DNA from 4 places in the Candidatus Pantoea communis genome. Region 1 is predicted to be linked to each of the others. Evidence: predicted binding sites of a transcription regulator. Region 1 holds the regulator's gene; each other region holds the start of a gene.

Region 1 (3,154 bases):
TCCATGTGGCTGCGATGGCAGGGCACATACACAATCTCATGGCCATCTTGCGCCAGCTGACGGACTCGCTCGCCACCGTTGACGTTGATGCCCTGATAAAGGCGGCTCCACAGCCAGCCCATCACGCGGTCTGTGACGCGAATGGCCTCATACGAGAAGTTCGCTGCGACCTCTTCCATCATCTCAACAGCATTCTGCTGGGCTTTCTCGTGCGAGATTTTTTTGCTACGCGCTTCATCTTCAACCGCTTTTTCAATCGCTTTGGATTGCAGCAGCTTGTTGAACAGATCCTGACGCGCAGGCAGACGTGGGCCTACAGCAGCCAGGCGCTGACGCGCGAAGTGAATGCGAGCCACGCGTGCCAGCTTCTGGGCAATCGACTTATCCGTACCGTGCTCCGTCGCCATCTGGCGCAGGGAAACGGTCGGCGAGAAGCGCACAAAGCTGTCACGTCCGTGCCACAAAATGGCGAAGAATTTCTCTACACCATTAAGGATGCGCAGATGTGGCGTATCTTCTCCCTGGATTTCGCGTCCCGGCGCACGACCAAACATCACCGCCACCGGTAACATCTGTACGTCGAGATCAGGGTTACTGCGGTGCAAATCGAGATAGTCGTGGAATAGCTTCACCGACTCAGGATTGGCAACGAAATAGGGGAATACGCGTGGGCCATCATGAATAAACACGTGACGCGGCAGTAGCGTGCCGTCGATCTCCAGCGGAGCCAGCGGATCGGGCAGATCATGTTTCAGGCACTGTGCCCGAAGAGTGAGCAGGTCAGCCTTTGAATCATAAGGCAAAACATACATCACTGGACGAGTCGGATCGATCCCGTGTTCTGAGACAGGATCGGTCGGAATGACCTTACTCTTTACCAAAAAAGAGAGTGGTAAATTCAATAGTTTGTAATAAAGTTTACGCCAACCTGACATAGACAACTTAAAGCCTCTTGTTAGCAAAGCGCGGCAAGCATACCAGAAAGTGCAACGAAGATCTGTGGCTTACACGACCTCAGATAGCCCACATATTGACGCCAAATCACATCAAGGGTTCCAAAGCATGGCAAATAACGTCACCGGTATTCAAAGAATAGTGAATGCAGCCGGTTATTCCTGGCAGGGCTTGCGCGCCGCCTGGAAACATGAAGCCGCATTTCGTCAGGAAGCCATTGCTGCACTGGTGGCGATTGTGGTGGCTTGCTGGCTGGATGTTGATGCGATTTCCCGCGTACTGATGATTGGCTCCGTGGTGCTGGTGATCATTGTTGAAATCCTGAATAGCGCCATTGAAGCGGTGGTGGACCGCATTGGGCAAGAGCGCCATCCTTTAGCCGGACGAGCAAAAGATATGGGCTCAGCGGCGGTGTTGCTGGCTATCTTACTGGCTCTGTTTGTCTGGATCGCACTGCTCTGGTCGCATTTGCGATAGGCATTCCAGAATCTTCAAACCGCTGATTTTTCCCTCTGTTTTGGTTTTCATTTCGCCAATACCTGTATATACTCACAGCGACTGTATAAACAACCAGGGGGCGGGATGAAAGCGTTAACCACCAGGCAGCAACAGGTCTATGATCTGATTCGCGACCACATTAACCAGACCGGCATGCCGCCAACGCGTGCGGAAATTGCTGCGCAACTGGGTTTTCGCTCGCCCAATGCTGCGGAAGAACACCTGAAAGCACTGGCGCGTAAAGGCGTCATCGAGATTGTATCCGGCGCATCTCGCGGCATCCGCCTGCTAATGGAAGAAGAAGTCTCCGAAGGGTTGCCGCTGATCGGTCGCGTGGCCGCCGGTGAGCCGCTGCTGGCGCAAGAGCACATCGAAGCGCACTATCAGGTTGATGCCAATCTGTTTAAACCTACCGCCGATTTTCTGCTGCGGGTGAGTGGTATGTCGATGAAAGACATCGGGATTATGGACGGCGACTTGCTTGCCGTGCATAAAACCCAGGAAGTCCGTAATGGTCAGGTTGTGGTGGCGCGCATTGATGATGAAGTGACCGTCAAACGCTGGAAAAAGCAGGGTGCCATTGTGCATTTGCTGCCAGAAAACACCGAATTCCAGCCGATTGTGGTCGATACCCGTGAGCAGGCTCTGACCGTTGAAGGTTTGGCTGTGGGCATCGTACGTAACGGCGAATGGCTTTAATCTCTCATTGAATTCCCCCGCTGCGGTTGGTCGCTGTGCTGACCGCAGTCTGATACATTGATTTTCCTCTTCAGGCTGATTGCCGGTTAATGGTCCTATTGACCAGCGCAACAATGGAACGGGCGAATGCGGCTGTTTTCCTCTTCAGATAAAGCATTGTGGCGGCTGGCGCTGCCGATGATTCTCTCCAATATTACCGTTCCGCTGCTCGGTGTCGTCGATACGGCAGTGATTGGCCATCTCGATAGCCCCATTTACCTCGGTGGCGTGGCGGTAGGTGCAACGGCGACCAGTTTCATCTTTATGTTGCTGTTGTTCCTGCGCATGAGCACCACGGGTTTGACTGCGCAGGCGTTTGGCGCGAACGATAAAACCGCCTTAGCGCGGGCGTTGACGCAACCTCTGCTGATCGCCCTGGTGGCGGGCGTGCTGTTTTTATTACTGCGCGCGCCCTTCAGTTTGATCGCCGCCTCATTAATGGGCGGCAGCCCGGAAATGCAACACCAGGCACAAATTTTTATCAACATTCGCTGGCTTAGCGCACCGGCGACCTTAGCCAATCTGGTGATTTTGGGCTGGTTGCTTGGCGTGCAATATGCGCGAGCGCCGATGGTGCTGCTCATTGTCGGTAACCTGGTGAATATCCTGCTCGATCTCCTGTTTGTGCTGAAGCTTCACTGGGGCGTTGCAGGTGCGGCGGCGGCAACGGCGGTGGCAGAGTACGTCACGCTGGGTGTGGGGTTATGGATGGTGGTACGTGTGCTTAAGTTGCGCGGCATTTCTTTCAATCTGCTAAAACAGAGCTGGCGTGGTGATGCGGCACGCCTGTTCCGGCTCAACCGCGACATCATGCTGCGTTCGCTGATGGTGCAAATCTGTTTCGCGTCACTCACCTTGCTGGGCGCGCGTTTAGGGCCAGATGTTGTTGCGGTGAATGCCGTACTGCTGATGTTCCTGACGTTTACGGCCTATGCGCTGGATGGTTTTGCCTATGCCGTGGAGG
Region 2 (3,154 bases), on a different contig from region 1:
TACTGCATCAGATTGGCGATCTATCTTGTACCTTTATGGCCGTGACCTCATGAGTAACTACGCCAAGGATAGCCATATCTTCCAGTAAATCTTCTTCCAGAATCACTCCTTCATCCGTTATTACCCGGTTGGATGTGTGTATAGGTTTCCCCACTCATACATCCCTAACATATCCAGCAAAACAGTATCACCATCTTCCGGCCGCAGTCGTTCATCAATGATACAGGTCCGCCCCTGAAACTCGACCACATAACATGTTGTGCTTGTGGGTAGCAGCAGTTGAAGAGGATTTAGTAAAAATGTCACCTCGCAACGGGGAGGTCCGAAAAGCGGGTGGTGTAAGCCGGCGACAGCATTTCCCGCTTCATAGCCCATGGTTTCTGCATACCCTGTCCTGCAAACCATAATTTCCCCTTCCCGCTTTGGTTAAGGCCGTCAACGACACGCATCAGCGTTTCACTGTTAGCCTGTGGCTTAAATTCGTCAAAGAGATTGAGCTGAGAAACGCCCTGGCTGTAGAAATCTCCCAGCATCACGCCGGCTTTCATAAAGCGGCATCCATCGAGCCAGATGCGATCCAGTGACTCCATGGCCACGCGGATAATGTCCCGCGTGTCGTTGGAGGGTGTTATCAGCGAGCCCATTGCCTGATTACCGTAAAACGTCTCCCCTACCGCGTGCGGACTGGTTCGGACGAAAACGGCTATCTGCCGGCAGTATTGTCGTTCACTTCTTAGCTTTTCGGCCGCGCGCTCGGCATAAGCACACACCGCCTGACGCATATCCTGGTATTCCGTTATGCGGGAACCGAATGAACGCGAACAGACAATCTGCTGTTTCGTGGGCGCAAATTCCTCCAGCTCGAGGCAGGGTTCGCCACGCAGCTCCCTCACCGTCCTTTCCAGCACCACATTGAAATGCTTACGGATGATGTACGTGCTATGCTCTGAAAGGTCCTTCGCGGTGATGATGCCCATCGCATTCAGCTTTTTGCTAATACGCCTGCCCACTCCCCACACATCCTCGACCTTCACCAGTTCCATCAGCCTGCGCTGGCGATCAATGTTCGATAAATCCAGCACGCCCCTGGTTTTCGTCCATTTTTTGGCGGCGTGATTGGCCAGCTTGGCGAGCGTCTTAGTGGGTGCTATCCCCACTCCAACGGTCAGATGCGTATCGCGCTTTACGCGCGCGCGAATTTCCCGCCCGTAATCTTCCAGCACACGGCAATTACGTATCCCGGTCAGGTCCATAAAAGCTTCGTCAATAGAGTAGATTTCAACTGAGGGTGCCATATCTTCCAGAGTGGTCATCACTCTGTTACTCATGTCTGCGTATAAGGCGTAATTGGAACTGAATACCTGAACTTTATGACGCCTGAACTCGTCTTTGAGCTTGAAGTACGGTGCCCCCATAGGCAGCTGCAGTGCTTTCGCTTCTGCCGAACGCGCGATAACACAACCATCGTTGTTAGAGAGGACAACTACCGGCTTGCCACGCAGGTCCGGTCTGAACACCGTTTCACAGCTGGCGTAAAACGAGTTCACATCCACCAGGGCAAACATTAACGGCCCATTGTCTTAATGGAGTGCCGGACAACGCCGAAGATTTCAAACTGGTCGGCATCGGGAATCGGAATGATGGCATGTGCTGCATTCATTGGCTTTAGGTGGAGGACGGGCCGGGTCATCAGTTGCTTCACGGTGAACTCTCCAGAAATTGCAGCCACGATGATGTCGCCATGCTCCGCGTTGACGGAGCTGTCCACCACCAGCATGTCGCCATCGTTAATACCACCCTCGATCATCGAATCACCACTGACCCGGATGAAATAGGTCGAACTGGGATGGCTGACCAACAGATTATTAAGATCCAGCCGCTGTTCGACATAGTCCTGAGCAGGCGAAGGAAAGCCACACGGGACTCTGGCAATAAAAAGCGGCAACTCCAGATTGGCGCGGATTTCCGATGGTCTGAAAAACTCCATGATAATTACCCCAATAAATACTGTATGTATAAACAGTAATCGTAAACAGCATAATCGATCAAGTCGGGCATGAAGACTTTTTCCAAAGGTGTTGTGGGTAAAGGGGATTTAATTTCAGGTGTATGGAGTTTTTCTGTCTGCTGGGGCGGAAAGCATGAGCGCTGAAGTGATAGTTTTTTGAGCATATTTCAGGCCGTCATTAACAAGAGATAATTGGCAATAAGCTTTCGCCGCTTCGGTTAACTCTCTGAAATTAAGTTTTTTAATTGTTAATCTGTATGCTTTATTGGAAATTACTGGAATTTTATCTCTTTCGTTAACACATCCTACCACTCGCAAATTACTGGTCTATGGTATGTGAGTCAGTCGTTGACTGGCAGCACAGCACACAGGATGCGTTTCATACGAGAGAGACATTCCTTAGCCACTGCTTTTTGGCCCGCCTTGTGCGGGCTTTTTTTAGCTTACCCCCCTAAACCGCGCGGTTGATAACGGGCAGCCCACAGGAGTGGCGTTTCGGCATGGCGGCTTACCGTCTATTTCCACTCCATGTAAAACTCCTGACTTCGTTCTATGGCTACGCTTTTAGCCTCTGAAATGCGCATTACGCTTAGTGAGCAAAATGCCTGTGCGGGAAAGCTGGGAAAAAAATGGACGTGCTCAGTAGGTGAATCATCAGTATGCAGCCTTGGTGATTTCAGTGATAACCGACGTGTTACCGGCCTGGCTTCGTGTTTTGACTGTATACCGTTTGTTTGGCTGAGGTGACTTACGGATTTTCACCAGGACCCGTTGTCATACTGAATATTGTGGTCATCACCGTGCTCACGATAAGCTTATCAAAGTATCTGAACTGGTTTTGAAATACCTGCCCCTGCGCTCTGCATGCAGCAAAACTTCAGGAGTATGCATTAGGCTGGCTTTATCAGCTCTGGGGTTCGTGGTGGATGCGGGCAGGTTTTCATCGATTCAAATTCTCGTGTTAAGACACACAGGAGATTGAACTTGCGATACCTGATTATACCGGCTGTCGCCACCGTGCTGGTTATGATGTTTGTCTTTCTGTTGCAAACCCGGTAGGGACCCACGCCCTGGTGACTCGACGCATCACAGCGGGCAAATAAAAACAAATATTGACTAGTCAGCACTCTGCATGAACCGGACTCA
Region 3 (3,154 bases), on a different contig from region 1:
GCCCAGACGGGTGTACACGTCGAAGTCGTCAGTGATTGGGTAGCTCAGTTTAGCAGCCAGCTGAACGCCTTGTGCTTTGAATGCGCCGTTGGTCACGCTGCCTTTGTTAGGCATGCGGCCCAGCCAGTCATAGCCCAGCTCGAAGCCCAGGTATGGGTTAGCCTGGTAGCCCATGAATGCACCAGCACCCAGCTGAGATTCGTGAGTTGGACCGTTGTTGTTCTCGTAGTCGTTACCGTAGTAACCAGTATCGTGATACTGAGACCAGCCCAGTTTAGCACCGGTGTACCAGGTGTTATCTTTAGGAGCGGCCTGCGCTACGGTAGCGAAGCCAGCCAGTGCCACTGCAATTGCGATAGCTGTCTTTTTCATTTTTGCGCCTCGTTATCATCCAAATAGGCAATGAGCAAAAAGGTTGCTCTTTGTGTTAATCCTTCGCCGGGTCTAAACGCTCGCTTTTGACTCTACCGAAAAAACGGAGGTTATTGAGCACCCTGGCGAGATAAAGTCTACAACGAGATTGGAAAGTTACAAGTATGATGTGAGGCCAGCCAGCAAAAAAACAGGGATTTATACACACATTTTAACAAATCACATGGCAAAATCTTCGCCAGCGAATTGAGAAAATGCGGCTAAACCATTGTCAAAGCTGGCGGGAAAAGAATCAGTGGCTTAGCAGCATCCTTAAGAAAAAAAAGCGTGAGAAAATTCCTGGTTTTACTTAATGAAACAAATCCGACGGAATTTTTGGCGTATTTGGTTGTCTGGACAAGACGCGATCGTGACCTTGCGGACGCATAATTAAACCTAGTGCTTCACCTTCTGCCGCTGCCATTTCGAGTTCAAACCGCTCTTCATCATTCAATTCGTACGGAATCCAGGCCAAAACCACACTATAATTTCCCGTGCGCAGAGCCTTCACCATACTTTCCACTGTCGTGAGTCGTTCAGATTCGGTGATATGCATACTTTTCTCAAGCGGTAATCCTGACTGCTGCATCCAGTTGCGATTCAGCTTATGCGCTGGTGTTAACCACAGCTGCCAGCGAGACTGTTCGCTGAGTTGCTTTAACACCGGCAACAGCAGTAACTGCATCATGCCAGGTTGTTCGCTGTAACGTAGTTCAGTAATTCCACCCAGAGAAGGCTGCGTCAGGCTTGAAGAAGCAAAACGTTGAGAACGATCAGCAAGGCCAGAGAATTGAGTACGCATGTTTTAATCACTCAGTAATGAACTGTATGGATGTACAGTAATGTCTTCCTGGATAAAGATCAACCTCAATTTCTGAAAACACCTCGCAAATTGTGCACATCGCACACAGCAAATGCTTTTATTCATTGAACAGCTAATGGGTTTTTTCTATCTTCTAACCAGATGAAAAACCAGGATTTTAAGGAATTTTCTCGAATGAGAATTCACGGAAAGGAGCTGTAATGAAAACCAACAATCCACTCGTTAAACAATCCAAAACACAGCTGGCGCCGCTGGGAAAGATCGAATCCCGAACGCAATTTGGTGGCTATGCTCTGACAGTAGAAAAGGTCATTTTTGCGTATATCAATGAAGACGCGCTTTACCTGCGTGCCAGTGAGGCATTGCAGACTTACCACACCCAACGTGCTCTTGAACCGCTGGTCTATCGCAAACGCGGCATACCAGTGCAACTGAATTACTTCAAAGTGGATGCGAAGCTTTGGCAGGATCCTGAGCAACTCTTGCGGTTGTCGGCCAGTGCGCTGCACGCAGCACAGCATGAGTTAGCAAACCGGACAGTGACCTTACGGCTGAAGGATCTGCCTAACCTTAGCCTGCGCATGGAGATGATGCTGCATAAAGTTGGCATCAGTTCGGTGAAAGTGCTGCATGAAATGGGATCGCGCCAGAGCTGGCTCAAACTGCGTGCCGTTAACAAACATATCGGGCTGAAAACGTTAATGGCATTGGAAGGGGCGATTTCCGGACATCACCAGGCCGCATTGCCTGCAGCGATCAGAGAAGAACTGCATGCGTGGTATGTCAAAACGCTCCACCAAAAAAACACGGTGGAGCCGAGTTAACTTAATGACTGGATAATGTGCGGCGCAGGCGGGCAATTTCTGGCAGCAGGGCGATCAGTAAACCCAACTGCTGCATCACCAGCGGCGCCTGCACGTCCGAACTGTTTTTGATATCACTTAACTGCTGCATCACCTGCTGCTGCATGGCTACTGCCTGCTTGTCGTTAACGCGTTCAATCTGCAGCACATCTTCAACAAAACACACTGCATCGTCTAAAACTTTGAGCAATGCGGGATCAGAAAGCCGTTCGCGATGTGCGCCCAGCGCTGAGATGTAGCTCAGGAAAGAGTGATTCAGGCACAGTAACCGGAACGCGTTTTCACGCAGCGGTTGCTGAAGCTTAAGTTCGCTACTCATGTTCGAGACCACCGATGCTAATTCCGCATCGGCATTGTGAGCATCACGACGCGCCACACGATAAGCCAGACGGTTATCTTTGCCCTGATGATATTGCTCAAGGATGGCATCAAGATAACGACAATTGGCATTCAGCGTACGATCCGCCACGGCGCTAATTTTGCGAAAACGCCAATCGGGCCAGACAAATGCCACGGCGAGCCAGGCCAGACCGCAACCCAACAGGGTGTCAACAATACGCGGCAACGCCACCTCAAATCCTTCGCCCAGCAGGTTAAAGCAGAGCAGCACCAGCAAGGTGATGAACAGTGTGGCTTGCGCATACTGAATCTGACGAAAGGCAAAAAACAGTACGCCACTTAGCACGATGAGAATCAGCTGCCCTTCGATGGAGGGCACCAACCACAGCACCGGCAAGCCGATGGCGATACCGGCCAGCGTGCCGCCAATACGTAAGGCGAGTCGGCGGCGCGTGGCGTTGTAATTAGGCTGGCAGACAAACAGGCTGGTGAGCAAAATCCAGTAGCCGCGATGAAGACCGGTAATCTGAATGAAAGCGTATCCGACACAAAGTACCAGAGACATACGCACAGCATGACGGAACAGCGCCGATCCGGGGCTCAGATGACGGCTCAGCCGTAGCCGAATGTCCGCCCATCCACTCAGCCCTTCACGAGAAAGATGGTTATCGGCTGAGGAAGGCGGTTCGGCCAGCGCTTGTTCAGACTCAATCGAGGC
Region 4 (3,154 bases), on a different contig from region 1:
CGGGTTTCGACACTGAGATCGATCGGGCTGTGCAGCAGCGAGCAGGAGGAACCAATCCACAGATTTTCACGCTGCCCAACCAGCGGTTGCAGGCGATCGAACCAGCGACTGAGCTCGGCACGCCAGACATTGCGGCCGTTGATCACCCCGACTGAGAGCAGCCAGTCGGCGGGGAGCTGTTGGTGGATATGCTGGATGTCATCTCTGCCATGCACCAGGTCAACGTGTAAACCTTGAACCGGTAGCGTCTTAATCACGTCGAGATTTTGACCGATGCTGTCAAAGTAGGTCGTCAGTAGCAGTTTTACATGACCTTGCAGAGCATCGTAGGCAGGCTTGAACGCATCACGCCATTCCTGTGGCAGCTCCAGCACCAGCGCGGGTTCATCGATCTGCACCCATTCAATACCGCGCTGATGCAGTTCAGCCAGCACTTGCTGATAGACCGGCAGTATCGCTTTCAGCAACGACAGGCGGTCAAACGGCTCACCTTTGACTTTGCCCAACCACAGGTAAGTGACCGGTCCCAGCAGCACCGGTTTGATCGGGTGACCCAGCGCCAATGCTTCGTCCACTTCTTCAAGGAGTTGTGTCCAGCTTAGAGAGAACTGCTGGCCCTGAGTGAATTCCGGCACCATATAGTGATAGTTGGTGTTGAACCATTTGGTCATTTCAGCGGCGGCAGCAGGATTGCCGCAGGGGGCGCGGCCACGTCCCAGACGGAACAGCGTATCGAGATCGACCGATCCATCCTGGTTCTGATGGCGCGCCGGCACATTGCCCAGCATCAGGCTGGTGGTCAGCACATGATCATACCAGGCGAAATCGCCCACCGGCAGCAGATCCACCCCCGCGTCTTTCTGCTGTTGCCAGTGACGAGCGCGCAGCTCGCGCCCCACGGCCAGCAGCGCTTCCTGTGAGCTGTTACCTGCCCAGTAGCTTTCCTGTGCTTTTTTCAGTTCACGACGCAGACCGACACGAGGGAAACCGAGCGTATGGTTCAGAATGGTCATTTAGTGATCTCCAGATATGCTTAACGGGTCGAGCCCGTTTACGTTCATCCAGCGAGTGACATTGCCGTCCGCTGAACGCCTGAACTGGACGAAAGTCATGTGGCGGTGGCGCTTGCTTGAGATGTTTAGCCGTCCAGATGTTTACACCGCCATAATCTGCGGGTACTGTATGTTCCTCAAGCGCAATTTGTTCAATCTCGATGTGAAGGACTCTCATGATCGAACTCAAACATCTGAGAACGCTGCAGGCGTTGCAAAATACCGGCTCGCTGGCCGCTGCCGCCGCTCAGCTTCATCAGACACAATCGGCGTTATCGCATCAGTTCAGCGATCTGGAACAGCGGCTGGGCTTTCGCCTGTTTGTGCGCAAGAGCCAGCCGTTGCGGTTTACGCCGCAGGGGGAAATCATGCTGCAGTTGGCCGAGCAGATTTTGCCGCAGATTCAGCAGGCGTTGCAGGCATGCCACGAGCCGCATCAGACCACGTTACGCATTGCCATCGAGTGCCACAGCTGCATTCAGTGGCTGACGCCAGCCCTCAATAATTTCCGCCAGAGCTGGCCGCAAGTGGTGGTCGATTTTAAATCGGGCGTGACTTTTGATCCCCAGCCCGCCCTGCAACAGGGCGAACTGGATGTGGTGTTGACCTCCGATATCCTGCCGCGCAGCGGTTTGTTCTATACGCCGATGTTTGATTTTGAGGTGCGTCTGGTGCTGGCCCCGGACCATCCGCTGGCGAAGCTGGAACATATCTCACCGGAAGATTTGGCCGATGAGGTACTGATGATCTATCCGGTGCAGCGTCAGCGTCTCGATATCTGGCGTCATTTCCTGCAGCCTGCAGGCATCAGCCCGGCGCTGAAGAGTGTGGATAATACGCTGTTGCTGATTCAGATGGTGTCAGCACAGATGGGTATTGCGGCCCTTCCGCATTGGGTGGTGGAGAGTTTTGAAAAGCAGGGTCTGGTGGTGACCAAGACATTGGGTGAGGGTTTGTGGAGCCGTTTATATGCCGCCGTGCGCGATGGTGAGCAGCGTCAGCCGGTGTTAGAAGCCTTTGTACGCTTCGCCCGCCAGCACGCCTGTGACCATCTGCCGTTTGTGCGCGATGCCGCCCGCCCGGGTTCACTGCAGTCGATTTCTTGATGTTCTCACGGGTGGCTGGTGTCGCCCGTGCTGTTATCCCTGCCCAGCCTGCTCTATAATGCGCCGCCTCAATCCGCGACCAAGAGAGTTTCACCATGACGAGTAACGATGTTCTGCGCAGCGTGCGCTATATGCTTGATTTGAGCGATAGCAAAGTGGTGGAGATTTTTGCCTTAGCGGGCAGTGAAGTGCCGCTGGAAGATGTGCAGGCGTGGATGAAGAAGGATGAAGACGCGGCATTCCGTAAGCTGCCGGACGTGCTGATGGGCTATTTCCTCAACGGTTTGATTTTCTTCCGTCGCGGTAAGAGTGAAGATGCGCCCGCACCTTCAGTTGAACGCCGTATGAATAACAATATTTTCATCAAGAAGTTGCGTATCGCGTTTGCGCTGAAGACCACGGATATTCCGGTGGTGCTGGAGAAGGCAAACTTTAAGATTTCACAGGCTGAAGTCGGTGCGATTTTCCGCAATCCGGATCATAAAAACTACCGCGAGTGCGGTGACCAGATTCTACGTAACTTTTTGAAGGGACTGACGATGATGAATCGTCCTGCGGCGCCAGCCAAGAAGGTGTAATCGCTTTTTGATCGGAGTTAGGTCAGATACAGGCCGCTCCGATCACGAAGGAATCTCACATCCCTGTGGATCGGCCTCGCCATCCATGGCTCGGACGCTTCGCTCTTCGTAGCGGCCTGTATCTTCCCTTTGGCTTAGGTGCTGCTTTTTCCCAGCACATAGCGCTTCTGCAAGTTCAACGAAACCAGATCAAGGATCGTCTCAGTTAGGCAGCGCTTTTGGACCCATGTCCAACTACCCAACGCTTGTGCACGTATAGTGAAGCGAAAATGACAATCGCCCCGGCAATAAAGCTCGGCCAGTGCGGTTTTTCCTGCCAGATCGCCAGATTCACCAGCAAGCCCGCAGGCACGTGCATGTTGTTCATGATGCCCAGCGTACCCGCATCGACCTGCGTCGCACCGTAGTTCCACATAAA

Evidence for each region. The regulator LexA, encoded in region 1, represses DNA repair genes until DNA is damaged. The targets are predictions, from matches to a motif close to TNCTGTATGTACATACAGNA.
Region 2: umuD (translesion error-prone DNA polymerase V autoproteolytic subunit) is a predicted target of LexA. The motif match lies at 2,006-2,025, and genes of this name have one in related genera.
Region 3: sulA (SOS-induced cell division inhibitor SulA) is a predicted target of LexA. The motif match lies at 1,234-1,253, and genes of this name have one in related genera.
Region 4: metR (HTH-type transcriptional regulator MetR) is a predicted target of LexA. The motif match lies at 1,177-1,196, and genes of this name have one in related genera.

What each region holds. Positions count from the first base shown of each region.
Region 1 covers NZ_VWXC01000009.1:156,079-159,232, reverse strand. Annotated here, with positions in the region: gene plsB (glycerol-3-phosphate 1-O-acyltransferase PlsB) at 1-935, opposite strand, end outside; gene F3J37_RS13885 (diacylglycerol kinase) at 1,063-1,431, shown strand; gene lexA (transcriptional repressor LexA) at 1,537-2,151, shown strand; gene dinF (MATE family efflux transporter DinF) at 2,278-3,154, shown strand, end outside.
Region 2 covers NZ_VWXC01000014.1:93,473-96,626, reverse strand. Annotated here, with positions in the region: gene umuC (translesion error-prone DNA polymerase V subunit UmuC) at 303-1,565, opposite strand; gene umuD (translesion error-prone DNA polymerase V autoproteolytic subunit) at 1,565-1,987, opposite strand.
Region 3 covers NZ_VWXC01000001.1:760,162-763,315, reverse strand. Annotated here, with positions in the region: gene ompA (porin OmpA) at 1-372, opposite strand, end outside; gene sulA (SOS-induced cell division inhibitor SulA) at 722-1,213, opposite strand; gene F3J37_RS03960 (TfoX/Sxy family DNA transformation protein) at 1,435-2,058, shown strand; gene yccS (YccS family putative transporter) at 2,060-3,154, opposite strand, start outside.
Region 4 covers NZ_VWXC01000035.1:23,438-26,591, forward strand. Annotated here, with positions in the region: gene metE (5-methyltetrahydropteroyltriglutamate--homocysteine S-methyltransferase) at 1-1,013, opposite strand, end outside; gene metR (HTH-type transcriptional regulator MetR) at 1,229-2,158, shown strand; gene F3J37_RS26735 (YehS family protein) at 2,254-2,736, shown strand; gene F3J37_RS26740 (carboxylate/amino acid/amine transporter) at 2,942-3,154, opposite strand, start outside.